4 regions of the Pantoea sp. X-Soil-ISGK-421 genome follow, and region 4 is predicted to be linked to each of the others. Evidence: riboswitches for the same ligand, from Rfam matches in the RefSeq annotation. Region 4 holds a riboswitch; each other region holds the start of a gene.
The links. Region 4 has a riboswitch for thiamine pyrophosphate ahead of thiM (hydroxyethylthiazole kinase). Riboswitches for the same ligand answer to the same signal wherever they lie in the genome.
Positions count from the first base shown of each region.

Region 1: linked by a shared signal. The riboswitch ahead of AC6I8K_RS21755 (FAD-dependent oxidoreductase) and the one ahead of thiM (hydroxyethylthiazole kinase) in region 4 are both predicted to bind thiamine pyrophosphate.
Region 2: linked by a shared signal. The riboswitch ahead of AC6I8K_RS19420 (LuxE/PaaK family acyltransferase) and the one ahead of thiM (hydroxyethylthiazole kinase) in region 4 are both predicted to bind thiamine pyrophosphate.
Region 3: linked by a shared signal. The riboswitch ahead of thiC (phosphomethylpyrimidine synthase ThiC) and the one ahead of thiM (hydroxyethylthiazole kinase) in region 4 are both predicted to bind thiamine pyrophosphate.

Region 1 covers NZ_AP035980.1:663,842-671,714, forward strand. The annotation lists gene AC6I8K_RS21730 (ABC transporter permease) at 1-711, opposite strand, end outside; gene AC6I8K_RS21735 (ABC transporter ATP-binding protein) at 695-1,411, opposite strand; gene AC6I8K_RS21740 (HesA/MoeB/ThiF family protein) at 1,408-2,373, opposite strand; gene AC6I8K_RS21745 (thiazole synthase) at 2,385-3,143, opposite strand; gene thiS (sulfur carrier protein ThiS) at 3,147-3,344, opposite strand; gene AC6I8K_RS21755 (FAD-dependent oxidoreductase) at 3,328-4,272, opposite strand; TPP riboswitch at 4,402-4,521, opposite strand; gene AC6I8K_RS21760 (6,7-dimethyl-8-ribityllumazine synthase) at 4,774-5,211, shown strand; gene AC6I8K_RS21765 (MFS transporter) at 5,306-6,619, opposite strand; gene AC6I8K_RS21770 (pirin family protein) at 6,807-7,532, opposite strand; gene AC6I8K_RS21775 (LysR family transcriptional regulator) at 7,655-7,873, shown strand, end outside.
Region 2 covers NZ_AP035980.1:134,236-142,108, forward strand. The annotation lists gene AC6I8K_RS19395 (efflux RND transporter periplasmic adaptor subunit) at 1-697, opposite strand, end outside; gene AC6I8K_RS19400 (cation-transporting P-type ATPase) at 1,205-3,904, shown strand; gene AC6I8K_RS19405 (YgdI/YgdR family lipoprotein) at 4,147-4,377, opposite strand; gene AC6I8K_RS19410 (YgdI/YgdR family lipoprotein) at 4,405-4,638, opposite strand; gene AC6I8K_RS19415 (DksA/TraR family C4-type zinc finger protein) at 4,723-4,989, opposite strand; TPP riboswitch at 5,125-5,252, shown strand; gene AC6I8K_RS19420 (LuxE/PaaK family acyltransferase) at 5,354-6,436, shown strand; gene AC6I8K_RS19425 (acyl-CoA reductase) at 6,433-7,873, shown strand, end outside.
Region 3 covers NZ_AP035979.1:283,138-291,010, forward strand. The annotation lists gene rpoC (DNA-directed RNA polymerase subunit beta') at 1-23, shown strand, start outside; gene AC6I8K_RS01285 (DUF1127 domain-containing protein) at 88-276, opposite strand; gene AC6I8K_RS01290 (aminotransferase-like domain-containing protein) at 452-1,906, shown strand; gene thiE (thiamine phosphate synthase) at 2,060-2,707, opposite strand; gene thiC (phosphomethylpyrimidine synthase ThiC) at 2,704-4,629, opposite strand; TPP riboswitch at 4,720-4,820, opposite strand; gene AC6I8K_RS01305 (Rsd/AlgQ family anti-sigma factor) at 5,056-5,562, opposite strand; gene nudC (NAD(+) diphosphatase) at 5,651-6,424, shown strand; gene hemE (uroporphyrinogen decarboxylase) at 6,464-7,531, shown strand; gene nfi (deoxyribonuclease V) at 7,534-7,873, shown strand, end outside.
Region 4 covers NZ_AP035979.1:2,668,608-2,676,480, forward strand. The annotation lists gene AC6I8K_RS12430 (GntR family transcriptional regulator) at 1-649, shown strand, start outside; gene fbaB (class I fructose-bisphosphate aldolase) at 792-1,844, opposite strand; gene thiD (bifunctional hydroxymethylpyrimidine kinase/phosphomethylpyrimidine kinase) at 1,992-2,792, opposite strand; gene thiM (hydroxyethylthiazole kinase) at 2,789-3,574, opposite strand; TPP riboswitch at 3,608-3,702, opposite strand; gene AC6I8K_RS12450 (hypothetical protein) at 3,926-4,129, shown strand; gene ahpF (alkyl hydroperoxide reductase subunit F) at 4,198-5,766, opposite strand; gene ahpC (alkyl hydroperoxide reductase subunit C) at 5,838-6,401, opposite strand; gene AC6I8K_RS12465 (GNAT family N-acetyltransferase) at 6,728-7,180, shown strand; gene apbC (iron-sulfur cluster carrier protein ApbC) at 7,177-7,873, opposite strand, start outside.

The sequences.
Region 1 (7,873 bases), on a different replicon from region 4:
ATTGCGAATCAGCGCCACGCTGCCCGAAAGCAGCAGCGCCAGAATCAGTAACAGCAGCAGCGCCGCGAAGCTGGTGGCGGTTTCCAGCCGCGCGTTGGATTGCATCATCAGGTAGCCGAGCCCTTCGCTGGCGCCGACCCATTCGCCAATCACCACCCCAATGGGTGCCAGCACCACCGCCATCTGCAGGCCGGAGAAAAATTGCGGTAACGCGGCGGGCCAGCGCACGCGCCAGAAGATACGAAAGCGCGAGTGCGTGGTGGTTTGCGCCAGCTCCAGCCAGCCGCCCGGCGTGCGGCACAGTCCATCGAACAGCGATAAGCACAGCGGGAAAAAGAGAATTAATGCGGCTACCACCACTTTTGATGCGATACCAAAGCCGAGCCACAGCACCAGCAGTGGTGCCAGGGCAAACACCGGAATCGCCTGGCTGGCGGTGACCAGCGGAAACAGCACGCGGCGCAACAGCGGGCTGGCCGCCATCAGCACCGCCAGCGTGACGCCTGCGCCGACCCCCAGCAGCAGCGCCAGCACAATTTCCGCCAGCGTATAGAGCGTGTGATGCCACAGCAGTTGGCGATGCAGCCACAGCGCTTCGAGCACCGCCTGTGGCGCGGGCAGCAGGAAAGTGGGTACGCCGCTGTGACGTGCCAGCAACCAACCACCTAGCAGCACCACGATCAGGTAGATCGCGCTAAACAGTGTTTTCATGTGTATTCAATCGTGTGAAGAGTTGAGCCTGCGCCTGCAGCACCGCGGGATGGTCAAACGGACGCGGCACATCACCGGTGTGAACCGGCCAGCTTTCGATGTTCAGCGGCTGGCCTTGCAGCAGCAAAATATCATTGGCCATGCGGCACGCTTCCAGCGGATCGTGGGTGACCAGCAGCACGGTTTTGCCGCGCAGTAAATTGGCGGTCAGGGTTTGCAAACTGAGTTTGGTCATCACATCCAGCGTGGCGAAGGGTTCATCCATCAGCACCACTTCGCGCTGCGCATAGAGCGTGCGTGCCAGCGCTACGCGTTGCCGCATGCCGCCGGAGAGTTGATGCGGCGGCGCATGCGCCACGTCGCTGAGTTTCACCTGCTCCAGCAACGCCAGCGCACGCGCGCAATCCGGCTTTTCGCCGCTCAGCCTTGCCGACAGCATCACGTTGTCCAGCACCGTTAGCCACGGATAAAGCAGATCCTGCTGGCCCATCCACGCCACATTGCCGGTTAAGCCCTGCACCGCGCCCTGCTGCGGCTTGAGTAAACCGGCGACCAGCCGCAGTAGCGTACTTTTACCGATGCCGCTGCGTCCCAGCATGACGGTGGTCTTGCCGCCGCGCAGTTGCAGATTCAGCTGCTGGCACAGCGGCTTATCGCCCCAGCTAAAGCTGACATCGTTGAAAAGAATGTCCTGATTCATGGGCGATTGGCCGCCAGAATCGCAAGCTGGTGAAATCCGCGCTGCGCCAGCGCGGTCGCGGCCTGCGCGGCGCGAATGCCGCTGGCGCACACCAGCACGATGCGCTGCTGCGTGGGCGGCCGCCACGCCGCGATCTCCTGCGGCAAAATGCGCTCAACACGCTCTGCCACGCTGATCGGTGCTTCTTCACAGCTGCGCAGTTCTACAATGCAGTCGTCGGCGGCCAGCAGTGGCAGATCGATAAACGGCACCGCATGTTCCGGCTCTTCCGCGCCATCAAAGCGGAACTGGCGGAAGTGCCAGTTCACGAAGTCGCAATTCACCAGACAACCGAGCGGCGATGGCGGCAACTGCAGCAGCACGCTGAGCGCCATCTGCGCCTGCATCGCGCCGAGCGTCGCGACTGCCGGGCCCATCACCCCTGCGGTATTACAGTTCGCAGCCGATGATGGCAAGCGCGGGAACACCGCGCGATAGCTCGGCGATCCGCCACAGAATCCGCCGACGTAACCTTGCCGACCCAGCACCGAGGCGCTGATCAGCGGAATGCCTGCCAGCAGGCAAGCATCGGAAAGTTGGTAAGTCACGGCAAAATTATCTGCCGCGTCGATCACCAGATCGCATCCCACCAGTGCCTGCTGCACATTGCTGGCGCTTAGCGACTGCTGCAGCGCCTCGACCTGCACTTCAGGATTGCGCTGCTGCAAAGCCTGCTGCGCCCGCAGCACTTTGGGCTGGTCGATATCCTGCAGAGTAAAGAGTGTTTGCCGATGCAGGTTATGCAGCGCCACGACATCGTCGTCATACAGACGAATATGACCGACACCCGCGCCCACCAACTGCGGCAACAGTGTGGCGCTTAATCCACCCGCGCCCGCCACCAGCACGCGCGCGTTTAGCAGCCTCTGTTGCCCTGCCTCACCGATTTCCGGCAGCATCATCTGACGTTGATAACGTTGCATATTTAGCGGCCTCAACTTAAGTTGGCCAAGCCAAAGATCGGCGTGGACGCGCTCGCCATATCACGCTTCTCCATCAATCCGGCGCGGCGTGCGGCCTGTCCGGCTTCAATCGCCAGGCGGAAGGCGTTGGCCATGCCGATCGGGTCGCCCGCTTTGGCGACGGCGGTATTGAGCAGGATGCCATCGAAACCCATTTCCATCGCCTGCGCGGCCTGCGACGGCGCGCCAATTCCCGCATCAATAATCAGCGGAACATCGCTGAACCACGCACGCATCGCGCGCAGGCCGTCAATGTTACGCAAACCCTGGCCGGAACCGATCGGCGCGCCCCACGGCATCAACAATTCACATCCGGCCGCCAGCAGCTTTTCGCCAACGATCAGATCTTCGGTGGTATACGGGAACACCTGAAAGCCGTCTTCAGTGAGGATGCGCGCTGCTTCTACTAGCGCAAAAGGATCGGGCTGCAGCGTGTCGGCATGGCCAATGACTTCCAGTTTGATCCACGCCGTGTTGAACAGTTCCCGCGCCATATGGGCGGTGGTGACGGCTTCTTTCACCGTGTGACAACCGGCGGTATTCGGTAACACGCGGATGTTGAGGCCGGTCAATAATTCGCGGAAAGCCGCCCCCGCCGCGCCTTCGCGCCGCAAACTGACGGTAATGATGTCGGTGCCGGAGGCGGCAACCGCCTGCTGCAAAATGGCGGGCGAAGGATAGCCGGCGGTGCCGAGCAGGAAGCGAGATTGTGGATCAAAATCGTAGAACATCGCTTAACCTCCCTGCATCGGTGACAGCACTTCGAGCTGACAACCTTCGTCCAGCAGCTGTGTGTCGTACTGGCTTTTTGGCACAAAAGCCCCGTTGAAGGCAGTGGCAACGCAGGCTACATCAATTTGCTGCTCGATCAGCAATTCGCTCAGGCTCTTGGCCTGGGTGCTGATGGCGCGGCCGTTAAGCTGAATATTCATTTAAGTGCTCCCCGAAAAGGCGCTGCATTAGCTGCTCAGCCAGCATCGGTGCCAGCAGAAAACCGTGGCGATACAGGCCGTTGAGATAAAAGGTTTGGTTGTGATAATGAATTTCCGGCAGATTTGCCGGATAGGCCGGACGCAGTCCGCTGCCGCTCTCAATCACGCGCGCTTCGGCTAAGGCCGGATGGATCGCGTATGCGGCGCTGAGCAGCTCCATCATGGCGCGCGCACTGATGGCGCTGGCATCGTCGCTTTCGATCATGGTGGCGCCGAGCATGAAATGGCCGCCGCGACGCGGCACCAGATAGCAGGGAAAACGCGGATGCAGCAGACGAATCGGGCGGGAAAACTGCACTTCATCGCTGTGCAGGATCAGCATCTCGCCGCGCACCGCACGCAGGCGCGGCAGTTCAGGCGCGGCGTGGATGCCGCGACAATCGATAATCTGTCCACTCGGTGCAGTGCGGTTGAAGGGCACACCGCGCGCGATCAGCGTGTCACGCATCTCCTGCAGCGCCAGCCGCGGATCGAGGTGCGCTTCCTGGGCGAAAAACAGTCCGCGCGCAAAGCGTCCTTCCAGCGCCGGTTCGATGTCTGCAGGATCGATCCAGTGATGCTGCTCGGTCATGCAGGCGAAACGGTTGAGTTCCTGGCTATCGCGCGGTGGCGCAACCACTAACGTGCCCTGATGCTCAATGCTGCTGATGCGCGATTGCCACCATGCGGCGGCATGTTGTCCAAGGGTGATAACGTCGCGCGGCGCGCTTTCGGCTTCACACCAGGGCGCCAGCATGCCGCCAGCAAACCACGATGCCGGTTGGCGTGATTCATCGCCAATGACCTCGACGTCTTCGCCGCGTTCCGCCAGCAAGGTTGCCACGCACAAGCCCGCCACGCCGCAGCCGAGCACGCTCCAGCGGCTCACAGCGCCGGTTCCAGGATGTTCAAAAAGGGGGAATTCACATCGGCCTCTCAGTGTTAGCTGAGACCCGCAGATACAGGAGAAGGGAAATGGCGCAACCATCGAGCTTGCCTGAGCGCCAGACAGCCCGATGAAAAAGACTGTCAGTCTTCCTACGCCAGTATCAACTGGGTCAGGTTCAAAGGGTCGCTAAGCCGCGCAATGCGCAATTAGCCTCTCAGTCTCTTTGGCGAGACTCCCCCGACGCGTCTATTTGTATTGCAGGCGTTGGCCGCCGTCAAGTGCGCTATTCAGTCACCGCACATTCCGTAGCGGCGTAATTTATTGCGCGATAAATCGCGCCGCTACGGAATGTGCCAGCTGTGACAGCGGTTTTTACATCCTCACAGGCGAGCGTGAAGGCATTTATCGCTACCTGGACTTGGTGGATCACCAGCGTAACATATGGTATACAAACACATTATTTTATGCGCAAGAACAAATACAGGTGATGTCGGAATAACCATGAACAATATTAAAATTGCATTTATTAAAGCCGGCTGGCACAAAGAAATTGTCCATAACGCCCTGGTAGGTTTTGAAAAAGAATTAGCCGATCAATCCGTTGAAGCGGAATTAAAAGTGCTGGAAGTGCCTGGCGCATTTGAAATGCCATTGCTGGCTAAGCGTCTGGCCGAAACCGGCAAGTATGATGCGATTGTCTGCGCCGCGCTGGTGGTGGACGGCGGTATCTATCGCCATGATTTTGTTGCCGCTGCGGTGGTTGATGGCCTGATGAATGTGCAGCTGACCACCAACGTGCCGGTGTTTTCCGTTTCATTAACGCCACATAATTTCCAGCCGGTTGATGTTATCGAAAACTTCTATACCGAGCATTTCATTAAGAAAGGCAAAGAAGCGGCGCGCGCAGTGCTGGCTATTCACCATTTGTCGATTGACTGAATCATTAAAAAGGGAGCACCTCATCAGGCGCTCCCTTTTTATTTATGATGACTTTCTTTGGTTAATATTCAGAATAGTGCCAGCCTCGCCTCACTCAATGTTTCACACTCATCAAATGATTACGCTTCAATTGTCGGCGCGTTTCAGACGGATTGATATCGCACGCTTTAGGCAGTAACAGCGTAAAGATACCGGCAATCACCAGCGACCCCGCCAGCCAGCAAATCGCCACGTTTTGGCTGTACAGCAGCGTCATGATCCCGACTAAATACGGTCCGCAGAATCCGCCCAGATTACCCAAACCATTGATGACACCACGCGCGCTACCCGCGACTTCAGGCGCAGCAATTCGTCCGGGAATCGACCAGAACGGGCTGGTTGCCGCTTTGAGGAAGAAGCCGCACACCACCAGCGCAATATAGGCCGCCACCACATTGTCATGCAGTACCACCGAAGCCAGCAATGCCGCGGCAAAGCAGAACAGCGACACCATCACCCACAATCGGCGCTTACCGGTGCGATCGCTTAACCATGAAATGGCGTAGATGCCGAGCACGGTGGCGACAAAGGGGATCGCCGCCAGCAGACCGACGCCCGCCATATTGGTGCCGGTGAGATTTTTCAGGATACTTGGCAGCCACAGTGTGTAACCGTAATCACCGGTTTGATAAAAGAAGTTGAGCGCCACTAACTTCATCAGGCCCGAGTTGCGGAACACCGCTTTCAACGGCGCTTTGCTAACCGGTTCCTTTTGCAGGTGCAGTGCTTTTTCGCGCGCCAGTTCGCGCAACAAATATTCTTTTTCACGGGCCGGTAACCAGCGCGCCTCTTCTGGACGATCGGCGATCACCAGCCACCACACCAGCAGCACCACGGCAGAAAGCAGGCCTTCAATAATAAACAGCCAGCGCCAGTCCAGCACATTGATGATGTAACCGGAAATCGGTGCGGTGAACATGCCGCCTAACGGCGCGAACATCATGACAAAGGCGTTGGCGCGCCCCAGCTCTTTTTCCGGGAACCAGTTGCTGACCATGGTTAACACCACTGGCAGCATGCCGCCTTCGGAAATCCCCAGCACGAAACGCAGCGCCAGCAGCTGATAATGGTTAGTGACAAAACCGGTGGCGATGGAGACAACCATCCACGCGGCCAGCGACCAGGCGATAAAGCGTTTACCGCTGCCATTGACCGCGATACGTCCGCCCGGCACCTGTAAAAACAGATAGCCAATAAAGAAGATGCCGCTCACCACGCCAGCCATTTGGCTGGTGATTGCCAAATCCTGATCCATGCCGCCAGGCAGCGCAAAGCTGATATTGACGCGATCCATGAATGAGACAATGCAGGTGATAAGAATTGGGGCGATGACGCGATACCAGCGCGTTCCGGGAATTTTTTCTTGCATGCTGCCCTCTCCATGTTAAGCCGTGATGCTTAGGTTCATTGGCTAACTATTAAAGAGAGTATGGAAATAATTATTGCGATCGTAATCACTGCAATTAATGTTAAGAAAAAGTGTTACATACGCTGTGATCGCGCATAAAAAAAAGCAGCGCGATGGCTCGCACTGCTCTTTGTACTATTTTTAATCATTAACGCTGTGGATGATTCACTTCCAGTGGACGCAAATCAAACACCAGCACTTCCGCATCATTACCATTAGCGAACTGCAGCGCGCTTTCGTTGCGAACACGGGCGCCGTCACCTTCTTTGAACGCCACACCGTTGACTTCAATGCTGCCGCGTGCCACATGGATATAGGCGTAGCGATCGGCATCCAGCGTTAAGGTCTGCTGCTCCACACCGTCGAACAGTCCGGCATAAATACGAATATCCTGATGCACGCTCAGTGAACCGTTATCACCATTTGGCGAAATGATTAAACGCAGCTGGCCACGCTTGTCACTCTCTGGCACGGAAACCTGCTGATAACCCGGTTGCGTGTTACGTTCGCCGGGCACAATCCAGATCTGCAGGAAGTGGACCTTATCCGTTTTCGAGTGGTTAAACTCGCTGTGCGTGACGCCGCTACCGGCGCTCATCAACTGCACGTCGCCCGGCACAATCACCGAACCGGTGCCCATTGAATCTTTATGCTCCAGCGCGCCTTCCAGCACATAGGAGATGATTTCCATATTGTTGTGCGGGTGCGCACCAAATCCACGTCCCGCGGCAACGCGGTCATCATTGATCACCAGCAAATCAGAGAAACCGGTCTGCTTTGGGTCCCAGTAACTGGCGAAAGAGAAGGTATGATGCGAATTCAACCAACCGTGGTCACCCACTCCGCGTTGTTCTGACAGGCGTTGTTCAATCATGGTCTGCTCCTCAAATGTGCTGTGGGGGGCGATTGCCCTTCCCGTTGCAGATAAGTATACGTAAACTGATTTGCCTAACAATGCGTCATCATGACAATGACTGTCACCGATAAGTGGACAATATGCAGATTGAAGATCTCCGTATCTATGTAGCTGTAATCAAAGCGGGTAACTTCACCGCCGCCGCCGAACAGCTGCTGCTGTCGAAGCAATATGTCAGTCGCCGCATTGCCGCACTAGAGGAGTCACTCGGCGCGCGGCTGCTGAATCGCAACACGCGGAAGTTGTCGGTGACCGATAATGGCCAGCTGTTTGCGCAGCATGCTCAGCGTATTCTGGAT
Region 2 (7,873 bases), on a different replicon from region 4:
CGCGATGTTCTTTATATGCCGCGCGAAACGTACGGCCCGGCAGCGCATTCAGGCTGATCTCCGGCTGATAGGTCGCGTTCTGCACGTCAAGGCTGGTAAACAGGTTTTCCGGCACGCTAAAAATCACATCCAGCACATCGTTACGGCTGATCACCGCCACCGTTTGTCCGGCGGCGACCACCTGATGATTTTGTGACGCGACGCTGGTGACGATGCCGTCAAAAGGTGCGCGCAAGGTATGGTAATCCAGCTCCTGTTTGGCGATGTTGAGCGCCACGGCGGCGGCGTCGCGGTTCGCCTTTTGCACATCCATATCAGCTTGCGAAACGGCACTGCGCGTGGCCAGCGCACTAAAGCGTTGATACTGGCGATCTGCCAGCCTGAATCTGTTCTGCTGATCGTTGACCCGCAGTTGCGCATCAGTATCGATCAGCCGGCCAATCACCTCGCCAGCCTTAACATGGCTGCCTTCACGCACCTGCAGCTGCGCTAGCCGACCGGTACGCTTAAAGGCTAACTCGGTGTAATCGCCGGCTGAAATACGCGCCGGAAATAGCCTGACTTTCTCTGTGGTATTTTCACTCAGTGTTAACGCTTTAATTACGCGAGGTGTGGTGATTTCACCACCGCTTTTATTGTCACAGCCAATCAAAACCAAACAAATTAGAAGTGCGCCCAGCACTGGCCAATTATTCATGCCCCTGCCTCAATAAGAAAGAAAGGGCGGGAATATGCCATTAGATGAAGCAGTGAATAATGACCCTCCGCAATATAAGGGTCATTAACAGGGGTGGATTAAAGGTGTTTAACTTTCGTTTAATTTCGCTGTGTATAGCGAAACTAATTATCCCGCCATGCGTGAAACGATATTGTAGGTCAGAAAACCAATCGCGGTAGTTGATGATACCGCAATGAAAATAAAGAAGATAATCATCGGAAATGTCAGTTTATGTATTTTATTCAAAATAATTCCCCATCAGGTTAATAGAGTCTGGCACAAACGGTGAAGATATATTCGTTACGTGAGCTTTCTAATCGGGTGAAAATAATAACACTGAGTAATTAGTGCTTTCTTTATTAGCATCACACTTTCAAATCGGTAAAAACATGACCACGGTCAGTATGCTTCGGGAAAATATAATTAAAATGTGTTTTTTATTTTCGCACGCTTTTATATTTTCATTTCAATCTCACGGGGTTAATTATGACCGTTATTCCTATTCAGCCAAAACGTTCGGAGGCAACCGCGCGGCCCTATTATCAGCAGGATAACGCCGCCGTATTTAAAGCAATAAACAGCTCACCCGCGGGATTGAGCACAACCGACGCTCAGCAACGATTAACCGCCAACGGGCCAAACGTGCTGCCGCAGAAAGCGGAAAAATCACTGTTGATGCGTTTTCTGGCGCATTTCAAAGATGTGCTGATCTATATCCTGCTGGCGGCCGCGGTGATCACTGCGGTGATGGGCCATTGGGTCGATACCTTTGTCATTCTCGGCGTGGCCGTTATCAACGCGCTAATCGGCTTCATTCAGGAAAGTAACGCAGAAAAGTCGCTGAAAAGTATTCAGAACATGATGTCGAGCGATGCCATGGTGCTACGCGATGGCCAGCAGATTACCGTCGCCACTCAGGATCTGGTGGTGGGCGATGTGGTCATGCTGCGCCCAGGCGATAAGATCCCGGCGGATTTGCGTCTGTTTGAAGTGCATAACCTGCGCGTCGAAGAGGCGATTTTGACCGGTGAATCGACGGTGGTATCTAAGAATACCGTGGCACTGGAGGGCGAGAAAGCGCTCGGCGATCGCCTGAACCTGGCCTATTCCGGCACGACCGTCAGCTCGGGTACCGCGCTGGGCGTGGTGATCGCCACCGGCGGCGACACGGAGTTGGGCCACATCAATGCGATGATCTCCGCGATTGAAGAGGCGAAAACCCCGTTGCTGGTGCAGATCGACAAACTCGGTAAAGCCATTTTCGGCATCATTATGTTGATGATGGCGGCGCTGTTCGTGTTTGGTTATCTGCTGCGTGACATCGCGGTGACGGAGCTGCTGTTGTCGGTGATCAGCCTCGCGGTGGCAGCCGTGCCGGAAGGCTTACCGGCGATTATCTCGATCATTCTGTCGCTCGGCGTGCAGTCGATGGCGCGCAATCACGCCATCATTCGTAAGCTGCCGACTGTCGAAACGCTCGGCGCCATGACGGTGATCTGCTCGGATAAAACCGGCACGCTAACCATGAACGAAATGACGGTAAAAGCAGTGGTGCTGGCGAATAGCCAGTGGCGCATCAGCGGCAACAGCTATGAACCTAAAGGTGAGTTTACCCTTGAAGCCGGCCAGCAGTCCGATGCGCTGATGCAGGGTTTTTTGCAGGTGGTAGATATCTGTAACGAGAGCCAGCTGCGTCAGGATGCCAACGGCAACTGGGGCATTGTCGGTGGCCCAACCGAAGGTGCGCTAAAAGTGCTGGCCGCCAAGGCGGGCATTCAGAGTGACAACGTGCAGATCCTGAGCAAGCTGCCGTTTGATTCGGCCTACAAATACATGGCGGTAAGCTGCCTGATTGATGGCAAGCCTTGCTTGCTGATGACCGGCGCGCCTGATGTGTTGCTTGCGCTGTGTCAGCAGCAGCAGGGAGCGACAGAGGCGGAAGTCATTGATCGCCGCTATTGGGAAGCGGCGATCACCACTTACGCCAGCGAAGGCTTGCGCACCGTCGCCGCCGCGTGGCGCTGGCTGCCGGAAGCGCAGCACTCTATTGATCACGATGATTTACGTCACGGCATGCAGATGCTGGGACTGGCCTGCATGATGGATCCGCCGCGTCCGGAAGCCATCAGCGCCATTCGCGACTGCCAGCAGGCCGGAATTCGCGTGAAGATGATCACCGGCGATCACCCGGAAACCGCGATGGCGATTGGTCAGATGTTGGGCATTGGTAACAGCGACTCCGCCATCACCGGTTATCAGCTGGAGCACATGGATGATGCCGAATTGGGTGTGGCCGCGCGCGAGTACGACATCTTTGCTCGTACCAGTCCCGAGCATAAGTTGCGTCTGGTGAAAGCGCTGGAGAGCAGCGGTGAGATCGTTGGCATGACCGGTGATGGCGTCAATGATGCGCCCGCACTGAAGCAGGCCAATGTCGGTATCGCGATGGGCATTAAAGGCACTGAAGTGACCAAAGAGGCGGCAGATATGATCCTCGCCGATGACAACTTCGCCACTATCGCTGCGGCGGTGAAAGAGGGCCGACGCGTCTACGATAATCTGAAGAAAACCATTCTGTTTATCATGCCCACCAACCTCGCGCAGGGATTGCTGATCATCATTGCGATTCTGATGGGCAACTTGCTGCCGCTGACGCCGGTGCAGATTTTGTGGATGAACATGGCGACCTCAGCAACGCTGTCGTTTGGTCTGGCATTCGAACCGGCAGAACGCAACATCATGCGCCGACCGCCGCGTAACGCGCGCAGCCCGGTGATGGATGGTTACGCCATCTGGCGCGTGATCTTCGTGGGTCTGCTGATTTCAATTAGCGCCTTTGTGCTGGAAGCCTGGCTGCAGCCGCGCGGCTACACGCCGGAGTTTATCCGCACCGTGTTGCTGCAGATGCTGGTGACCGCGCAGTGGGTTTACATGCTGAACTGCCGCAACAGTAACGGGTTCTCGCTGGATGCAGGTTTGCTGAAAAACCGGGGTATCTGGCTGGTCACCGTGGTGCTTATCGCGCTACAGGCGATGATTATTTATGTTCCGCTGATGAACACGCTGTTTGGCACCACGCCGCTGCCGTTTAAATACTGGCTGATTTCGTTGGCGGTAAGCGCCGGAATCTTTGTGCTGGTGGAGATAGAAAAGCGTTTGACGCGAGGATGGCGTGTAGCAGGTTAAGTGCTGGCTGAGAGATATTCCTTGTACGTTAGAAATTCCGCTGCGCATGCATCGGCTGGCTAACAGCATGCCGGTACGCAGTGGCGCGCCAGTGGAACTTGAACGCATTGTTGAGGTGCTGAGGGAGAGTAAAAGGTATATCGATGGACTGCAGCGCAACGATGGCTAAATCAGGCATATCAGGGCGTTAAATCCGCACCGCTGGAAGGACAATCTCTTTCAGCGGTGCGGATTCAGTCAGATTATTTCTTAGGAATTTCTGAAATCTCTTTCACGTCACTCTTATTCATTTGCTGCTTCACGCCATTGGCATCCACATAACCCAGCAGGCCGGTTTCCGCATCCTGTGGTTTGCCATCAGTTACGATGGTGCGACCATCATTGGTGTGGATAGCGTAAGAAGTACGCGTACATCCGGTCAGTGCGGACAGGGCAATCACTGCAGTAATAGAAAGCAAAATTGATTTTTTCATTAGTCTCTCCAGACAGTTATAAGGATATTAATTATCCAGTTCGCTCATGTTGGTAATCTTGTCGCGATTGATCTGCTCAGTTTTACCGGTTTGCGCATCCTTATAGGAAACAAGGCCCGTGTCGCTGTCGATTTGCGGCTTGCCAGACGTCACGATAGTGCGTCCGTCGGTAGTCTTAATGGCCTGATTAGAAGAACACGCTGACAATGTCATTGCCATAAAGGTGCCAAGAAATGCGGTTGCTAATACTGTTTTTTTCATCGTGATGAGTTCCTTTCAGTGGAATAAGTTTTAACTACCTAAATAGCTTAGAACATTTTTCCGAAACAGCCAGAAAGCGGGGTATTAACGCAACTGGCTATCCTTACTTCCGCGACGATTGTAACCGCTGTTCGCCGCCTGTTTTTTATCCATCTTGCTTTGACAGTTCACGCAATAACGCACGCCCGCTAACGCCGCGCGACGCGCTTCCGGGATCGGTTCACCGCACTCATCGCAAAACTCAGCGCTTTCGCCGTGACCGAGATTTTCGCGGGCGCGGGCTACCGCATCATCAACCGTGGCATCAATTTGTTTGTGAACCGCACCGTCTTCCGACCAACCGCCAGCCATACTTCACCTCCATAAAAACGTATAGGAAAAGTATAAGACACGGCGCGATTAATGCCGGGCAGGTGGGAATGACTGCGTTAATCGCCACCACTTTTAACAGGGTTGACACATCATCGGGCGCCACCCTAGACTGCGGCTTGTTCCAAGGGGTGCTCTGTTAAGGGGCTGAGATTCTACCGGCTGGCGTGTCTGCGCTGGCAACGTAGTGACCCTCCGAACCTGATCCGGCTAATACCGGCGTAGGGATGCGGAACCGCAGGGCGACAGTACGCCCTGATTCCCTCTTTGTGCTTTGTAGCGGACAGTTCGCGCTCTTCAGGCGATGCCTGGGAGTCTCTGCGCAATCGCAAAGGTGGCTATGCACATGAACGAAACCCAAATCATCCAGGCTCTGCTGGCATTCCTGCAGCGCGAAGATGCCTCAGACGACGATTTCAACCAGCTGGCCCTTGAAATCTTCGCCTACCAGTTCACCCATAACCCACCTTATCGCCGCTTCGCCATCCAGCGTGGCCGCACGCCCCTGACGGTGAAAAGCTGGCGCAATATTCCCGCCATTCCGATTACCGCCTTTAAAGATTTGACCCTCAGCTGCCGACCCGTCGACGAAATGGCAGCCATTTTTATGACCAGCGGCACTACCGGCACGGTAAAAGGGCGCAGCTACCACCCAACGCTGGAAGTGTGGAAACATTCAATGCTGCTCAACTTCCGCCGCCGCTTTATGGCAGGCAGAGCACGTATCCGCATGGGCATTTTGTTCCCGGACCCGGTGGTGATGCCGAACTCCTCGCTGGCTACCTATCTCGATGTGGCGCTACAGGAATGTGGTACGCCAGACAGTGCAGTGATGGTGGGCGAGCAGGGTCTCGAAACCGAACTTCTGTTCAACGCGCTGGAGCAGACCGAAGCTCGCGGCGAGCCGTATGCGCTGCTGGGTGCAAGCTACAGCTTCGTGCATCTGCTCGATGAAATGCAGCGCCAGCAGCGGCGCTTCTCGCTGCCTGCAGGCAGTCGCATTCTGGATACCGGCGGGTTTAAGGGCCAGTCACGCGAAATGGGCGCGGAAGAATTCTACGCATCGCTCGCCGCCGCATTCGGCATTCCGCGCCAACACTGCATCAACATGTACGGTATGACCGAAATCAGCACGCAATTCTACGACTCGGGGAATGAACACTGCCCGCCGGTGAAATCAGGACCGCACTGGATCCGCACGCGTGTGGTCAATCCGCTTACCGGTGATGATGTGCCGGAGGGCGAGATTGGCGTGCTGGTGCATCACGATCTGGCGCATTTCAACTCGGTTTCCGCCCTGTTAACGGAAGATGCCGGTGCGATCGTGCCTGGCGGATTTCATCTGCTGGGACGCGCGACCGGTGCTGATGCCAAAGGCTGTTCATTGACCATGGATGCGTTTCTCGCCGGCGCGCGGGCTCCGCTGTGAAAGAAATTGCCGGTCATCTGCCGGGCCTTTCCATTGATGACGTGCAGTGGCACACGCTGAATTTCAGCCATCACGGCGAAAATCTTGAGGTTTGCGTTCCGCAACTCAATGATGAGCAGATAAACGCTCTTTCTGCGCGCATCCGCGCCAACGCCCGCGCCTACCTCTGCCAGCTAAGCGTCGCGCAGATCATTGCCGTCGTTGATCAAGCGGTAGTGCGACTACTTGATCGCCAGCATCCGTTACGTATCAAGGCTGAAAAGCTGCTGCCGATTATCACCGGTTACGATGCCGAAATGGTGCGCCTTGGCCTCACCGGCTACCTGAAAACTTTCCGCCAGCCGCAGCTGAAACGCTTTCTGGCGGAAGATTTCGCCGATCCTCAAATGCTCGACGATTTCCAACCGCGCCCTAAAGGCGGTTTCGCGCGGGCATTTGGCCCGCAGCTATTGATGCACATCTGGGCGGGTAATGTGCCCGGTTTGCCGCTGTGGAGTTTGATCTGCGGTCTGCTGGTCAAAGCGGGCACCATTGGCAAACTGCCGGGCAATGAGCCACTGATGGCGAGCTGGTTCGCGCAATTGCTGGCGGAAATCGACCCAAAACTGGGCGAGTGCATCGCAGTAGTGTGGTGGAAAGGTGGCGATGCGCAAACCGAGCCAACGTGGCTGCGCCAGCCCGATGCGGTGGTGGCTTATGGCGGAAACTCAACGCTGGCGGCGATCCAACAGCGTTTGCCTGTCACCACCCGCTTTCTGCCACACGGCCACAAAATCAGCTTTGGGCTAGTGGCGAATTCAGCGCTGAATTCACGGCAGGGCGCTGAACTGGCGCGTCGCGTGGCTCACGACGTGATGTGTTACGACCAGGCGGGTTGCTACTCGCCGCAGATGCTGTTTGTTGAACGCGGCGGTAAGGTGTCGCCAAATGAGTTCGCCAGCTATATCGCCCATGAACTTGCCGCACTGGCGCATAAACATCCCCGCCGTCCGCTGGCTAGCGAAGAGACGAACAGTATTGCCGCGTGGCGTAATGGCGAGGAGATTCGCGCACTGCGTGGCGATCGCACGCTGTATGGCGATGCGACAGAGAGTTGGGCGGTGGTGAGCGTTGATCACGCGGAAGCGTTATTGCCTGGCGCCCTTGGGCGCACGTTAAAAGTGGTGTCAGTTGATGCGCTGAATGAGGTGATCGATTTGCTGGCGCCGCAGCGGCATTTTCTGCAAACCGCCGGCGTAGCGGCCGCGCCGCAGGCGTTGTTCCGCATCTCCGCTCTGCTCGGGCAAGTGGGCGTCACCCGCATCGCCGGGTTTGGCAATATGACCTCGCCGGAAGCGGGCTGGCATCACGACGGGCGTTTTAGTTTGCTCGATCTGGTGACCATCACGGAAATTGAGCAGGGCGCAGAAACGGCCGCCGAACATTACGCCCCCTATG
Region 3 (7,873 bases), 2.4 Mb from region 4:
TGGGCGGAAGAGACGACGAGTAATTCGTCTGCTAAAGCTGACCTACAAAAAACCCTGCCTCGGCAGGGTTTTTTTTATCTAATTCTGTCAAAACTTGCGGCAGACATCTGCACGCGTCAGCCCGATGTCGCGCAGCTGGCTATCCGTTAAATGTGACAGGATACGGCGGGTTTCACGCCGCGCTTGCCAGTTTTTAACCATGCGCACCACGCCGCGAAAGATATCCAGTAAAGTCACATCGAAAGGTCTTGCTGCGCGGTTTTGATCAAATTCCATAATCCTTGCCCTCATTAGGTTGCCTGAGAAGCATTGTCCAATTTCACGTCATTACAATACAGATGCACAAAACACATATCTTTAACATACAGATTGCAATCTTAGGGATCTGAATGGTAATAATAGATCCTAACTGTACTGGTTTTCTGTCATTAATGACTGGGTGAAGCATACTATGACGCGCTACCAACATTTGGCATGTTTGCTTTCGGATCGTATTGAGCAAGGATTGTATCGCAGCGGCGAGCGGTTGCCGTCAGTGCGTACGCTCAGTCTGGAGCATGGCGTAAGTATCAGCACCGTGCAGCAGGCATATCATCTGCTGGAAGAGAAACAACTGATCGTGCCGCAGCCACGTTCTGGATATTTCGTTGCGACACGAAAAGCCACACCGCCCATGCCCGGTATAACCCGACCCGCACAGCGTCCAGTGGAGATTACCCAGTGGGAGTCGGTGCTGGAATTGCTCAGCAGCCGTACTAATAGCGATGTGTTGCAACTCGGAAGCGGTATGCCCGATTTGACTCAACCCACATTGAAACCACTGTGGAAAATTCAAAGCCGCATGGCGCAGAAACAGGATGTTGATCAGCTCAACTATGACAGCTTGTTGGGCGTTGCAGCATTGCGTGAACAGGTCGCGCGACTGACGATCGACAGCGGTTGTCAGCTGACTTCAGAAGATATTGTAATCACCACCGGCTGCCATGAAGCATTGTCGATTTCTATTCGTGCAATATGCCAGGCGGGGGACATCATTGCTGTCGAATCCCCCACTTTCCACGGCACCATGCAGACCTTGCGCGGCTTCGGCATTCGCGCCATTGAGATTCCCACCGATTCGGTGACGGGCATTAGCCTTGAAGCGCTGGAACTTGCCTTCGAGCAGTGGCCGATTAAAGCGGTGGTGGTAGTACCAAACTGCAATAATCCGCTAGGATTCATCATGCCCGAATCCCGTAAACGTGCGTTGGTAACGCTGGCGCAGCGTTTCGATGCCGCGATTATTGAAGACGATGTGTATGGGGAACTGGCGTGGGAATATCCTCGTCCCGTTACCATCAAGTCGCTGGACCAGGATGGCCGCGTGTTGCTGTGCAGTTCGTTCTCCAAGACGCTGGCACCGGGATTGCGCGTGGGTTGGGTGGCGCCGGGGCGCTATCGCGATCGCGTGCTGCATATGAAATACATCAGCACCGGTTCGACGGCAACACAGCCTCAGCATGCGGTCGCTGAATTTATTCGACTTGGTCATTATCTGCCGCATTTGCGGCGCATGCGTCAGGTGTATCAACGCAACTATGAAACGTTCAGTTGCTGGGTGCGGCATTATTTTCCGTGCGGTATTTGTGTGTCTCGCCCGCAGGGTAGTTTCCTGATGTGGATTGAATTGCCAGAGGCGTTTGACGCGGTAAGGCTCAATACCGAATTGCGTGAGCTGAATATGCAGGTTGCGGTAGGTTCGCTGTTTTCGGCTTCGGGTAAATATCGCAACTGCTTGCGCCTGAATTACGGCTTGCCAATGAATGAGCATACCGAGCAGGCGATAGCCCAACTCGGAGCCGCTGTAGAACGGGCCATGCTGGCCTGTAGTGTGGAAACCGTGCATACCTCCTCCTTAGCATTGTAAAGAAAGGCAGGGCTGGGAGAGGTTAAGACCAGCCCTGGCCCGCTGCAAGCGACAGCGGGCAGGGACACTTTAGCCTTATCAGGAAATGACGCTAGCCGTTACATCACGCTGCTGCGCGACAGATTCCAGCGTTTTCTCCTCACTTACCACGCATTACATTGCTTCTGCAGGTTCGATTCCATTTTCCACTAATGCCAGCAACTGCTGCGTTGCCTCACGCCAGTCTCCGGCCTGGGTAATCGCGCTCACCACCGCAATGCTGCCAACGCCTGTAGCCAGTACTTCAGGCACGCGCGCCAGTGAAATACCGCCAATTGCCACGGTTGGCACATCCTGCAAACGCGCCAAATGACGCTTCAACTCCATCACGCCCTGTGGCGCAGAGGGCATGTCTTTGGTTTGCGTCGGATAGATGTGGCCAAGTGCAATGTAAGATGGGCGCAGCGCCAGAGCCCGATCCAGCTCGGCATCATCGTGCGTCGATAAACCCAGACGCAATCCCGCCTCACGAATAGCCGCCAAATCGGCCACATCAAGATCCTCTTGACCGAGGTGTACGCCATAAGCGTGGTATTTGATGGCTAAGCGCCAGTAATCATTGATAAACAAGCGGGCGCGATACTGTTTGCCGAGCGCAATCGCCTCGCGTACGGCATCTTCTACCTCATGATCCTCGCAATCTTTAATGCGCAGCTGAATGGTGCGCACACCGGCTTCCAGCAAGCGCGCGATCCAATCCACGCTATCAACAACGGGATACAGCCCCAATTTTGGCGCTGTGGCAGGAAAGGCGTCGGTCATACATTGTCCTCTTTAAGGGTATCGGCAGCGTGATAGAGCTCGCCGCCACGATGGCGGAAGGCATCCGACATTTGCGCCATACCCATTTCAATCGGCTGAGCTTCAGCCTGTTGGCGGGCGGCAAACTCACGCACTTCCTGAGTAATTTTCATCGAGCAGAATTTCGGGCCGCACATCGAGCAGAAGTGTGCCACTTTTCCCGATTCCTGCGGCAGAGTTTCATCGTGATAGGCGCGTGCGGTGTGCGGATCGAGCGCCAGATTGAACTGATCTTCCCAGCGGAATTCAAAACGCGCTTTCGACATCGCATTGTCGCGGATCTGCGCACCCGGATGACCTTTCGCCAGATCTGCCGCGTGTGCGGCTATCTTGTAGGTAATTAGGCCTTGCTTCACATCTTCTTTATTCGGTAAACCGAGGTGCTCTTTCGGCGTCACGTAGCACAACATCGCACAGCCAAACCAGCCAATCATGGCGGCACCGATACCGGAAGTGAAATGGTCATAACCGGGGGCGATATCCGTGGTGAGCGGGCCAAGTGTGTAAAACGGTGCTGCGTGGCAGTGCTCGAGTTGTTCAGTCATATTGCGACGGATCATCTGCATCGGCACGTGTCCAGGACCTTCAATCATCACCTGCACATCATATTCCCAGGCGATTTTGGTCAGTTCACCCAGCGTATGCAGTTCGGCAAATTGCGCCTCATCGTTGGCATCCTGAATCGAACCGGGACGCAGGCCATCGCCAAGCGACAGGGCCACATCGTAGGCGGCGCAAATTTCACAAATCTCGCGGAAGTGCAGATAGAGGAAGCTTTCGGTGTGATGTGACAAACACCATTTCGCCATAATCGAGCCGCCGCGCGACACAATACCGGTCAGACGTTTGGCCGTCATCGGCACGTAGCGCAGCAGCACGCCAGCGTGGATGGTGAAGTAGTCGACACCTTGTTCCGCCTGTTCCAGCAGCGTGTCGCGGAAAATCTCCCAGGTGAGGTCTTCCGCAATTCCATTTACTTTTTCCAGCGCCTGATAAATCGGTACCGTACCGATCGGCACCGGGCTGTTACGCAAAATCCATTCACGCGTTTCATGGATATAGCGGCCGGTGGAGAGATCCATCACGGTATCTGCACCCCAGCGCGTTGACCACACCAGCTTCTCCACTTCTTCTTCAATTGACGAACTTACCGCCGAGTTACCGATGTTGGCATTCACTTTTACCAGAAAGTTACGACCGATGATCATCGGTTCGGTTTCCGGATGGTTAATGTTGCTCGGGATGATGGCACGGCCGCTGGCCACTTCCTGACGGACAAATTCCGCGGTGATATTGTCCGGCAGATTGGCGCCAAAGCTGTAACCGGCATGCTGCTGTAGCAGCACTTCACCACGAATACGCTCGCGGCCCATGTTTTCACGCAGCGCAATAAACTCCATCTCCGGCGTGATGATGCCCTGACGTGCATAGTGCAGTTGAGTAACGCAGCGACCCGCTTTGGCACGGCGCGGTTGTGGCAGATGCTCAAAGCGCAGGTGATCGAGCCCTTCATCGGCCAGACGTTGTTGGGTGTAGCGTGAACTCAGCTGGTGGATGGTTTCGCTGTCGCCGCGTTCTTCGATCCAGTCGGCGCGCAGCCTGGCGAGTCCCTGATGTACATTGATCGCCGCTTCAGGATCGCCGTAAGCACCGGCAGTGTCATAGACCGGTACCGCTTCATTCTGTTCGTACTGTGGATTATCTTTGCTGCCGCCGATGTGCGTCGGGCTCAGCTGTATCTCGCGCATCGGTACACGAATATCCGCGCGGCTGCCGGTGATCCAGATGCGTTTCGAGTTAGGGAAAGCGGTTCCCTGCAGGGAATCGATAAATTCTTGTGCCTGGGCACGTTGTTCACGACGAGAGGTTTTAACAGCAGACATAGCAATTTTCCTGTGAAAGTTGGAAGTTGCTTGTCCAGAGTTCGGAAGGAGTAACAGAAACGATGCTGGGCGCCAACGTACATCGTGCTGATGATGTCTACTCTTGTTCCCTTCGCAGGTACTAACCTGATCAGGTTCCGCGGATCCCGAATTAACGGTCTCAGCCCCATTGGGCACTCCGACAAGTTGATGTTTTACGATATAAGCTACTTTGCTTGCTATTTCACGCCTGGGCAGTGCTCGTGACCGTCACGTACTACGTGTACGCTCCGGTCCCTGCGCGCTGTCCGAGCGTGAACTCGCTGCGCACGCTACGCTTATATCGCAAAATTTGACTCTTTATTGTCGTTAAAGAAGACATTAAAAAAGCCCTTTCAGCATAAGAGGGCTTTTCTGGAATAACAAGTTTTTTACAACTGAAGGCATTCAGGCCGGGCGGGCAATGATGCTGTCGTTGGCAACCGGCAGTCTTGCGAGCTGATTATCCCATGCGAGTTGCACCAGTTTATCTTCAAGCGTGAAGCGCGACTCCAGCACTTCACCGACTTCAGAGAGCGCCGTTTGAAAATCTACGCAATTATCGTCGTTGATAGCTTGCTGCAGGTGGCTGTCATAGAGCTGCATCATGTGGTCTGTATTCGCCTCGAGTGCCGGATAGATCTGCGCAGCAACCATCAGTGGGTTATCTCCCTGCATCTCGCTGATGATGTGTTCATACACGCTGAAATGACCGGTTGAAAGGTAGTCCACCAGATTGTGGCAGAAGGCATCAAGCGCCTGTTCATCCAGCGTGGTTAACGCATCTTTTTGCGGCTTCATGCCAACAAGCTCATAGTACGTGACGAGCAACTGTCTGCGGGCACGCAACCATGAATCAACCAATTCATTTCCGCCGCCTACACGCTGTGTCAGGTCATCTAACTGGTTAAGCATATGGGGCTCCAGGTAGGTTATAGTTGTTTATTACACACTTAATATTAGGGTTTCAGCGTGCGGTTTGACGCTAAGGACAACGATTAAGATGCAACGTGAGATCTCAAGCTTAGACGCTGGATGGTGGATTGTCAGCCATGAGCAAAAACTTTGGTTGCCGCAAGGCGAGTTGCCGTATGGCTTATCCATTGAGTTTGGACTCAGTGGTAGCAGCGGTATGTTAATTGGCGAATGGCAGGGCGAGAATGTCTGGCTGGTACGCGAATCGCGTCCGGACAGCATGGGCTCAGTGCGCCAACTGATTGATGAGGATGTGGGCCTGTTCCAAATTGCCGGGCGTGGCGTGCAGTTGGCGGAGTTTTACCGATCGCATCGCTGGTGCGGCTATTGTGGCCATGAGATGCACATCAGTAAGCGCGAATTTGCCTGTTTGTGCAATCACTGTCGCGAACGCTATTACCCGCAAATTGCACCGTGCATCATCGTCGCCATCCGCCGTGGCGATGAGATCCTACTCGCTAATCATGCGCGTCATCGTAACAACATCTATACCGTGCTGGCGGGTTTCGTCGAAGTGGGCGAAACATTAGAACAAGCGGTGGCGCGGGAAGTCATGGAGGAGAGCAACGTCCGGGTCAAAAATGTGCGTTACGTAACCTCGCAGCCCTGGCCGTTTCCGCAGTCATTAATGGTGGCATACATGGCTGAATATGACGGCGGCGATCTGCAACACGATGGCAAAGAGCTGCTGGATGCCGGTTGGTATCGTTATGACGATTTGCCGCTGCTGCCGCCGCCCGGCACCGTTGCACGTCGTCTGATTGAAGATACCGTTGCCCTGTGTCGCGCCAGCGCGACGTGAAAATGCTACACTGCCGGCCTTAGCATGAGAGAGCCCATTATGAGTGAACTGAAGAACGATCGTTATCTGCGCGCCCTGTTACGTCAGCCGGTAGATGTCACGCCGGTATGGATGATGCGACAAGCCGGGCGTTATTTGCCGGAGTACAAAGCCACGCGCGCTGAGGCCGGTGATTTTATGTCGCTGTGTAAGAATGCTGAGCTAGCGTGTGAAGTCACGCTGCAACCGCTGCGTCGCTATGCGCTGGATGCGGCGATCCTCTTCAGCGACATTCTTACTATTCCAGATGCGATGGGCCTTGGGCTCTACTTTGAGACCGGCGAAGGCCCGCGCTTCTCCAATCCGATCACCTGCCGTGCGGATGTCGACAAGCTGCCAGTGCCGGACCCCGAGCAAGAACTGGGTTATGTGATGAACGCGGTGCGTACCATTCGTCACAACCTGAAAGGCGAAGTGCCGCTGATCGGCTTCTCCGGCAGTCCGTGGACGCTGGCGACCTACATGGTTGAAGGCGGCAGTAGCAAAGCCTTCACCAAAATTAAAAAGATGATGTATGCCGAGCCGCAAACCCTGCACAAGCTGCTGGATAAGCTGGCGGACAGCGTGATTCTCTATCTGAATGCGCAGATCAAAGCCGGTGCGCAGTCAATCATGGTGTTCGATACCTGGGGCGGCGTGCTGACCGGACGCGACTATCGCGAATTCTCGCTGTATTATATGCACAAAATCGTTGATAGCGTGCTGCACGAGAACGAAGGCCGTCGTGTACCGATTACGCTGTTCACCAAAGGTGGCGGCCAATGGCTGGAAGCGATCGCCGCGACTGGCTGTGATGCGCTGGGACTGGACTGGACTACCGATATAGCGGATGCGCGTCGTCGTGTAGGAGACAAAGTGGCGCTGCAGGGCAACATGGATCCCTCCATGCTGTATGCTCCGCCAGCGCGCATTGAGCAGGAAGTGGCGGGTATTCTTGAAGGTTTTGGCGCCGGCGAAGGTCACGTATTTAACCTTGGTCACGGCATCCATCCCGACGTACCACCGGAACATGCTGGTACGTTTGTGGAAGCGGTGCACCGCCTGTCACGTCCTTATCATCAGGCCTGATCGTGGATTTAGCCGCACTCCGCCAGGAACAGTTACAACGCGCTGCTGATGTGGTGCGGCAGGATGATTTCGACGTGCTGCCGCCGCGCTTTATTGGTGGTGCCGATGTCGGTTTTGAGCAGGGCGGGGAGATCACTCGTGCTGCCCTGGTTATCCTCGAATACCCTTCTTTAACGCTGGTAGAGCATCGCATTGCGCGCGTGGCCACCACCATGCCGTATATTCCAGGCTTCTTATCCTTCCGTGAAATGCCGGCGCTGCTGGAAGCGTGGCAGCAGCTCTCCCAACTGCCCGATCTGCTGTTTGTTGATGGCCATGGTATTTCCCATCCCCGTCGGCTTG
Region 4 (7,873 bases):
AAATCAGCAGATCTATCGTTATCTGCGCAAAGATATTGTGACCTGCGTTATTCATCCGGGCTCGCTGCTGTCGGAGAAGGAAGTGTCGGCGCGTTTTAACGTGTCACGTCAGCCGGTGCGTGAAGCCTTTATCAAGCTGGCAGAGGCCGGGTTGGTGCAAGTTTTACCGCAGCGCGGAACCTTCGTTCGCAAGATCTCCGCCCAGCGTGTGGCCGATGGTCGCTTTATCCGTGAAGCGGTAGAAATCGCCGTGGTACGCCGCGCTGCGCAGGAAATCGGTGCGACGGGATTGATGGCGCTGGAGCATAACTTACAGCTGCAGCGTCTCGCCGCTGAGCGTCATGACAGCCAGGCATTTTTAACGCTGGATGATGAGTTTCACCGGTTGATTGCTGAAGGGATTAACTGCCTGCTGGCATGGGAAACGGTGGAGAACATCAAAGCCACCATGGACCGCGTGCGTTTTCTGACGTTGAGCGAAGTGTCACCGCCGGAGCGTTTAATTCAGCAGCATGAAGATATCTATAGCGCGTTGAAAGCACATGATGTCGAGGCGGCTGAAACCGCGATGCGCCGCCATTTGCAGGAGATGATTATGACCATCACGCCGATTGCCGAGCGTAACAGCGAGTGGTTTGAAGCGCCTTAATTTGAGAGCTCGCCATTCATGGCGTAATGCAGCTCACTTAAGCAATTAATTGCCTGGTTATGCAGGTGCGCATGAATGCGCACCCTACGATAACCCAGCTCTGTGAACGTAGGGTCGCCATTCATGGCGACCTTTCTCACATTTAAGCGATGGTAACGTCTTTTGACAAATACACATCCTGCACCGCATTAATCAGCTGCACGCCCTCTTTCAACGACTTTTTAAACGCTTTACGCCCGAGAATTAGCCCCATGCCGCCAGCACGTTTGTTAATCACGGCGGTACGCACCGACTCCGCGATATCGGTTTCTCCGGCCGATGCACCGCCAGAGTTAATCAATCCCGCACGTCCCATATAGCAGTTCGCCAACTGGTAACGCACCAAATCAATCGGGTTTTCTGTGGTCAGTTTGCTATACACGCGTTCATCGGTATGACCAAATTTCACCGCGTTATAGCCACCGTTATTTTCCGCCATCTTCTGCTTAACGATATCCGCTCCGATGGTGGCCGCCAGATGGTTGGCCTGGCCGGTTAAATCGGCGCTGGCGTGATAATCAACGCCCTCTTTCTTGAAAGCATCATTACGCAGATAAGCCCACAATACCGTCACCATGCCCAGCTCATGCGCACGTTCAAAGGCTGCCGAGATCTCTTCGATCTGCCGACGCGATTGTTCAGAACCGAAGTAGATCGTTGCGCCAACCGCCACCGCGCCCAGATTGAACGCCTGCTCAACGCTGGCATACAACGTCTGATCGTATTGGGTGGGATAACTCAGGGTTTCGTTATGGTTCAGCTTCACCATAAACGGAATGCGATGCGCATAGCGGCGTGCCACCGAGGCCAGCACGCCATAGGTGGATGCCACGCAGTTACAGCCGGCTTCAATCGCCAGCTCAACAATATTCTTCGGATCGAAATAGGCCGGATTGGCGGCAAAGGAGGCGCCCGCTGAGTGCTCAACGCCCTGATCGACCGGCAGAATCGATAAATAGCCGGTGCCCGCCAGACGTCCGGTGTTGTACAGCGTTTGCATATTGCGTAATACGGTGGGAGAGCGATTGTTGTCGATCATGACGCGATCGACATAATCCGCGCCGGGTAAATAGAGGCTATCCGCTGGAAGAGTCATGCAGCGATGTTGAAGAAGGCTGTCCGCTTCTTTGCCCAATAACTGTTCGATGTCCGTCATGTTCGCTCCTGATAAATGGCTGGATTGGAACCGGCCGTTGCCGATTCGCCCCCAACAGCCTGGACCGGAATGCACCAGGCAGGCAAATTGCTGACTCCATTTTTCAGACGGATGCGCAATGAAAAAGCGGCAATCTGGCGTTACGCCCTACCACCACTGATGGAAATGGTGCACCGGCCCAATGCCTTTTCCTACTTCCAGCGAATCGGCGTGCAGCAGCGCTTGCTGCAGCCAGGCTTTGGCTTCTGCCACCGTCGTCACCCAATCATCATGACGCGGACGCAATGCGGCCAGCGCCGCCGACAGCGAACACCCCGTACCATGCGTGTGACGCGTGTTAACACGTGGCGCGGTAAAGCGCTGACGTCCGTCGCGGGTAATCAGCCAATCCGGGCTTTCGGCATCGCTAAGATGTCCGCCCTTCATCAGCACCGCTTCACAGCCAAGATCGAGCAGCGCATCGCCCTGCTGCAACATGGTTTTCTCATCCTGCGCCATCACGCGTCCCAACAGCGCGGCGGCTTCCGGCAGATTTGGCGTGATCAGCGACACCTGCGGCAGCAGCAATTCGCGCACGCTGGCTACCGCATCCGGCGACAGCAGCGCATCGCCGCTTTTGGCGATCATCACCGTATCCAGCACCACAAACGGCAAACGGGCCCGTTTTAGCCGCTCTGCCACTACTTCGACAATCGCGGTTTCTGACAGCATGCCAATCTTAGCGGCATCGATGCGCACATCATCCAGCACCGAATCGAGTTGTGCGCCAACGAAATCAGGTTCGATGCGATAGACCGACCGCACGCCGCAGGTGTTTTGTGCCACCAGCGCAGTGATAACGCTGGTGCCATAAGCGCCCAGCGCGGAAAAGGCTTTGAGGTCGGCCTGAATACCCGCGCCGCCGCTCGGATCGGTGCCAGCAATGGTTAACGCGTTGATGCGTTTCATGCATTCACCTCCAGCGTCCACAACGTATCAAGGAACGCGGCGACAAAACTGCCCGGCCCTTCGACTTTACGCGCGGCCAGCTCACCGGCCAGCGACATCACGCGGCAGGCCGCAGCGACATGTTGCAGGCGATCGCCCGGTAAGCTGCTAAAGGCGGCAACCACCGCCGACAGCGCGCAACCTGTGCCCACCACGCGCGTCATCAGCGGACTGCCACCGGGAATGGCCAGCGTTTGCACACCGTCAGTGACGTAATCGACTTCACCGGTAACCGCTACAACGGTTTGGTAATCACCTGCCAGTTGCTGGGCCGCACTTAGCGCAGCATCCGCATGATGCAGGCTGTCCACACCGCGTCCGCCGCTTGCCTGGTTCGCCAGGGCGAGAATTTCTGAAGCATTACCGCGAATCGCCGCCGGTTGCAGGCTCAGCAACTGTTGGCAGAAGGCGGTGCGCAGCGTTAATGCGCCGACCGCCACCGGATCCAGCGTCCACGGCGTGCCTGCGCTTTGCGCGGCTTGCACCGCCGCTAACATGGCATCACGACGATTGCGCGTTAGCGTGCCGACGTTAATCAATAACGCATCGGCAAAACCCGCAAATTGTGCCGCCTCTTCAGGATCGATCACCATCGCAGGCGAGGCTTGCAGCGCCAGCAGCACATTGGCAGTAAAGGTTTGCACCACGTCATTCGTCATGCAGTGCACCAGTGGCGCTTGCTGACGCAGCAGTTGCAGTGAGTGCGCGAGTTGCGCAGGGGAAAGAAGGTCAGGCTTTTTCATAAGGCTCCCAACCGGCGATCAAGAAGGCGAATGCGGTCAGGCATCTGACTTCCCTACGCTGGCATTATCCAGATCAGGTCAGCGGGTGTATCTCAGCCCTGTTTACAGGGGCACCCCGAGTCATAGCATGCAGGTGTTGCTTCATGCCGCAGACAGGATAATGGCAGCGTTGAAGCTTGTAAATCAGCCGATGTGATGAAAGTGGCGCTGTTGAGTGCCAATTAAAAACCAATCATTTGAGACAAGACTCATTTCAACTTGATAAATATCAAGCTCATTTTGCGCAAAAAACGGCCTAATAGCCCTCCGGATTTGAAGAGAAACCCCGCCCACTCGATTCCGGTAGCGATAATGAAATTAAAATTCTTCAGCTTTATTCCACATGCGCATAAATGGCACAACATCCAAATATCCCGCAAGGGCGCGATTTCTCCCACCGGCAGAACTTATTTTTCCACTCACATTGAAGCGCGTTGTAAACGATGCGGCGAATATCTGAACAAGGTGTATTACCGCGATATCAGTGATGCCGAAGCAAAACGCTGGTTGGGTTAGCAACATCCATATATAAAAAAAGCCCTGCAACACAGATTGCAGGGCTGTTGCGTGGCTATCGCAAAAACTTATTCAGCCGGTTTGGTACGAATCAAATAATCAAAGGCGCTGAGTGAGGCTTTCGCGCCTTCACCGCTGGCGATGATGATCTGCTTGTACGGCACCGTGGTGCAGTCGCCGGCCGCGAACACGCCTTTCAGGCTGGTTTCACACTTGGCATCAATGATGATTTCGCCCATTTTGGTGCGCTCAACCGCACCTTCCAGCCAGGTGGTATTTGGCAACAAACCAATCTGCACGAAGATACCGCTCAGCGCGATTTCGTGGCTGGTCTGGTTATTACGGTCGATGTACGTCAGGCTGGTGACTTTGCTGCCGTCGCCTTTCACTTCGGTGGTCTGTGCATTCAGAATCACATCGACGTTTTTCAGGCTGCGCAGTTTGTCTTGTAGCACTTTGTCGGCGCGCATTTCGCTGGCAAATTCCAGCAGCGTAACGTGCTCAACAATGCCTGCCAAATCGATAGCCGCTTCCACGCCAGAGTTACCGCCGCCAATGACCGCGGTGCGTTTGCCTTTAAACAGCGGACCGTCGCAGTGTGGGCAGTAAGTCACGCCCTTGGTGCGATACTGCTCTTCACCCGGCACGCCCATATTGCGCCAGCGTGCGCCGGTGGCAATGATGATGCTGCGAGATTTCAATACCGCGCCAGATGCCGTTTCAATCGCGTGCAGACCGCCCTCTTTCACCGCTGGAATCAGCTTGATGGCGCTCTGGGTATCAATCACATCCACGTCGTAATCATCAACGTGGGCACGCAGAGAACCGGCGAGCTTAGCGCCTTCAGTTTTCGGCACAGAGATATAGTTTTCGATATCTACGGTATCCAACACCTGGCCACCGAAACGCTCGCCCATCAGGCCAGTACGAATACCTTTACGTGCCGAGTAGATGGCCGCTGCTGCGCCCGCTGGGCCGCTGCCGACGATCAGCACTTCGTAGGCATCACGCTTATTCAGCTCTTCCGCCGCGCGCTTATCGGCATTGGTGTCCACTTTACCGACGATTTCCGCCAGGCTCAGACGACCCTGCCCGAACTCTTTACCGTTCAGGAACACGGCCGGCACGCCCATCACGTTGCGCTCGGTGATTTCGTTCTGGAACATACCGCCGTCAATCGCAGTATGGCTGATACGCGGGTTCAGCACCGCCATCAGGTTCAGCGCCTGTACCACGTCAGGACAGTTGTGGCACGACAGTGAATAATACGTTTCGAAGTGGAAGTCGCCTTCCAGCGCCACAACCTGATCCAGCAGGCTTTGCGCTTCTTTCGAAGGATGTCCACCGGTTTGCAGCAAGGCTAAAACCAGTGAAGTAAATTCGTGACCCATTGGCGAACCGGCAAAGCGCGGCCCACTGTTACGGCCTGGGTTGGTGATCAGGAAAGAGGGTTTACGAACCGGACGATCGTTCTCTTCACGGAAGCTGACTTTTTCTGACAAGCTCGCGATATCAGCCAGCAGAGTACGGATCTCTGTGGATTTAGCGCCATCATCCAATGTGGCAATCAACTCAACCGGTTTCGTTAGTTTCTCAAGGTAAGCCTTGAGTTGGGTTTTTAAATTGGTGTCGAGCATAGTGAGTTCCTGTCATGAAAATCGGGTGCCGTAGCACCCGATAGAGAAAGATCGAATGGCGTGATGTTGGCTTAGATTTTGCCAACCAGGTCCAGTGATGGAGCCAGTGTTGCTTCGCCTTCTTTCCATTTTGCCGGGCAAACTTCACCTGGGTGAGAAGCAACGTACTGAGCTGCTTTCACTTTACGGATCAGGTCAGATGCGTCACGGCCAATGCCTTCTGCGGTGATTTCAATCGCCTGGATGATGCCTTCCGGGTCAACGATGAAGGTACCGCGGTCTGCCAGACCTTCGTCTTCGCGCATGATTTCGAAGTTACGGGTCAGCGCGCCAGTTGGGTCACCGATCATCGCGTATTTGATTTTTGCGATGGTGTCAGAAGAACCGTGCCAGGCTTTGTGGGTAAAGTGCGTGTCGGTAGAAACAGAGTAGATATCTACACCCAGTTTCTGGAATTCTTCGTGATGGTCTGCAACGTCACCCAGTTCGGTTGGGCATACGAAGGTGAAGTCAGCCGGGTAGAAGAAGAAAACACTCCATTTACCTTCAACGTCTTTCTCGGTGACTTCGATGAATTCGCCGTTTTTGAACGCTGCGTTTTTAAATGGTTTGATCTTGGTATTAATGATGGACATGGTGACCTCCGTTAAAAGATGTGATGCAAGTTACAGAATTTTCGGGCCAACTTCTAATATGCAGACGTTATCAATCAGATAACTAAAAGCTATCAAAGCGCCGACACCAGATTTCATGCGGCTCGCGGGGGCATTCTACACAAAAAGGCCCCGGTTCTGACAGGCTTTATCTTTTCAGGATGAAACTGCTACTTTAAGTAGCGTTGTTGCACGGATTTGTAGCGGCGCGATTTATCGCGCATCTTTTAGTCCGAACCAAACATCAACTGCGCGCAATAAATTGCGCCGCTACAGCATCTGCCTACCTCACTAAATGGAGCTCTCAGTTGCAAATACGTTCTTTTGACGAAACCGATCGCCCTTTTCTGCGCACGCTGTATCTTGCCGCCCGTCGCCATAACTGGACGTGGCTGGATGGCGATGATTGGCAGTTAGAAGATTTCGATGCGGTGATTTTGGGCGAAACCGTGCTGGTGGCCGAACAGGATGGGCATCGCGTGGGTTTTGCGGCGGTACTGGATAACGACAACTTCCTGCATAGCTTGTATGTTGATCCGGCTGCGCAAGGGCAAGGCGTGGGCAGCGCGCTGTTAGAAAAAGTGCAGTCGCGATTTAGCTCAACGGGCGCGCTGAAATGCCTGCAACAGAATCAGGCAGCTTTGGATTTTTATCTCAAACACGGCTGGCGCCGTGAAGCGGTCGGAGAAGGCGAGCAGGGAAAATATGTGCTGATGCATTTTCCGCTGGCGTCTGGCACCAGCGGAAATGGGCGGCGTTAAACCGCGCGGAACGCGATGTCGCCCGGAATGATTTCACCCTGCCAATAGAGCTGCGCCGCGACGCGTCCAGCCAACTGACGATAGAGCGCGGTAAAATCACTGTCAGGACGGCGCACCACGGTCGGTTCGCCATCATCCAGATCTTCACGCAGCGTCATGTGCAGCGGCAGCTGCGCCAACAAGCGGGTGTTATAATCTTCCACCAGCTTCTGCGCGCCGCCGGTGCCGAAAATCGGCTCGTGGTGGCCGCACTGGCTACAGATGTGCATGCTCATGTTCTCCACCACGCCCAATACCGGCACGCTGACTTTCTCGAACATCACCATCCCTTTACGTGCATCGATCAGCGCAATGTCCTGCGGCGTCGTCACCACCAATGCGCCGGTCACCGGCACATTCTGCGCCAGCGTCAGCTGAATATCGCCGGTGCCTGGCGGCATATCGAGGATCAGATAATCGAGATCCGGCCATAGGGTTTCGTTGAGCAGTTGCATCAGGGCTTTGCTGGCCATCGGGCCGCGCCACACCATGGCGTTGTCATCGGTGACCAGATAACCAATCGAATTGGTTGCCAGCCCGTGCGCCATGATCGGTGCCATATGCGTGCCATCGGGCGAGGTCGGACGCTGATTTTCGGTGCCGAGCATGTTGGGAATCGACGGGCCGTAAATATCCGCATCAAGAATCCCCACG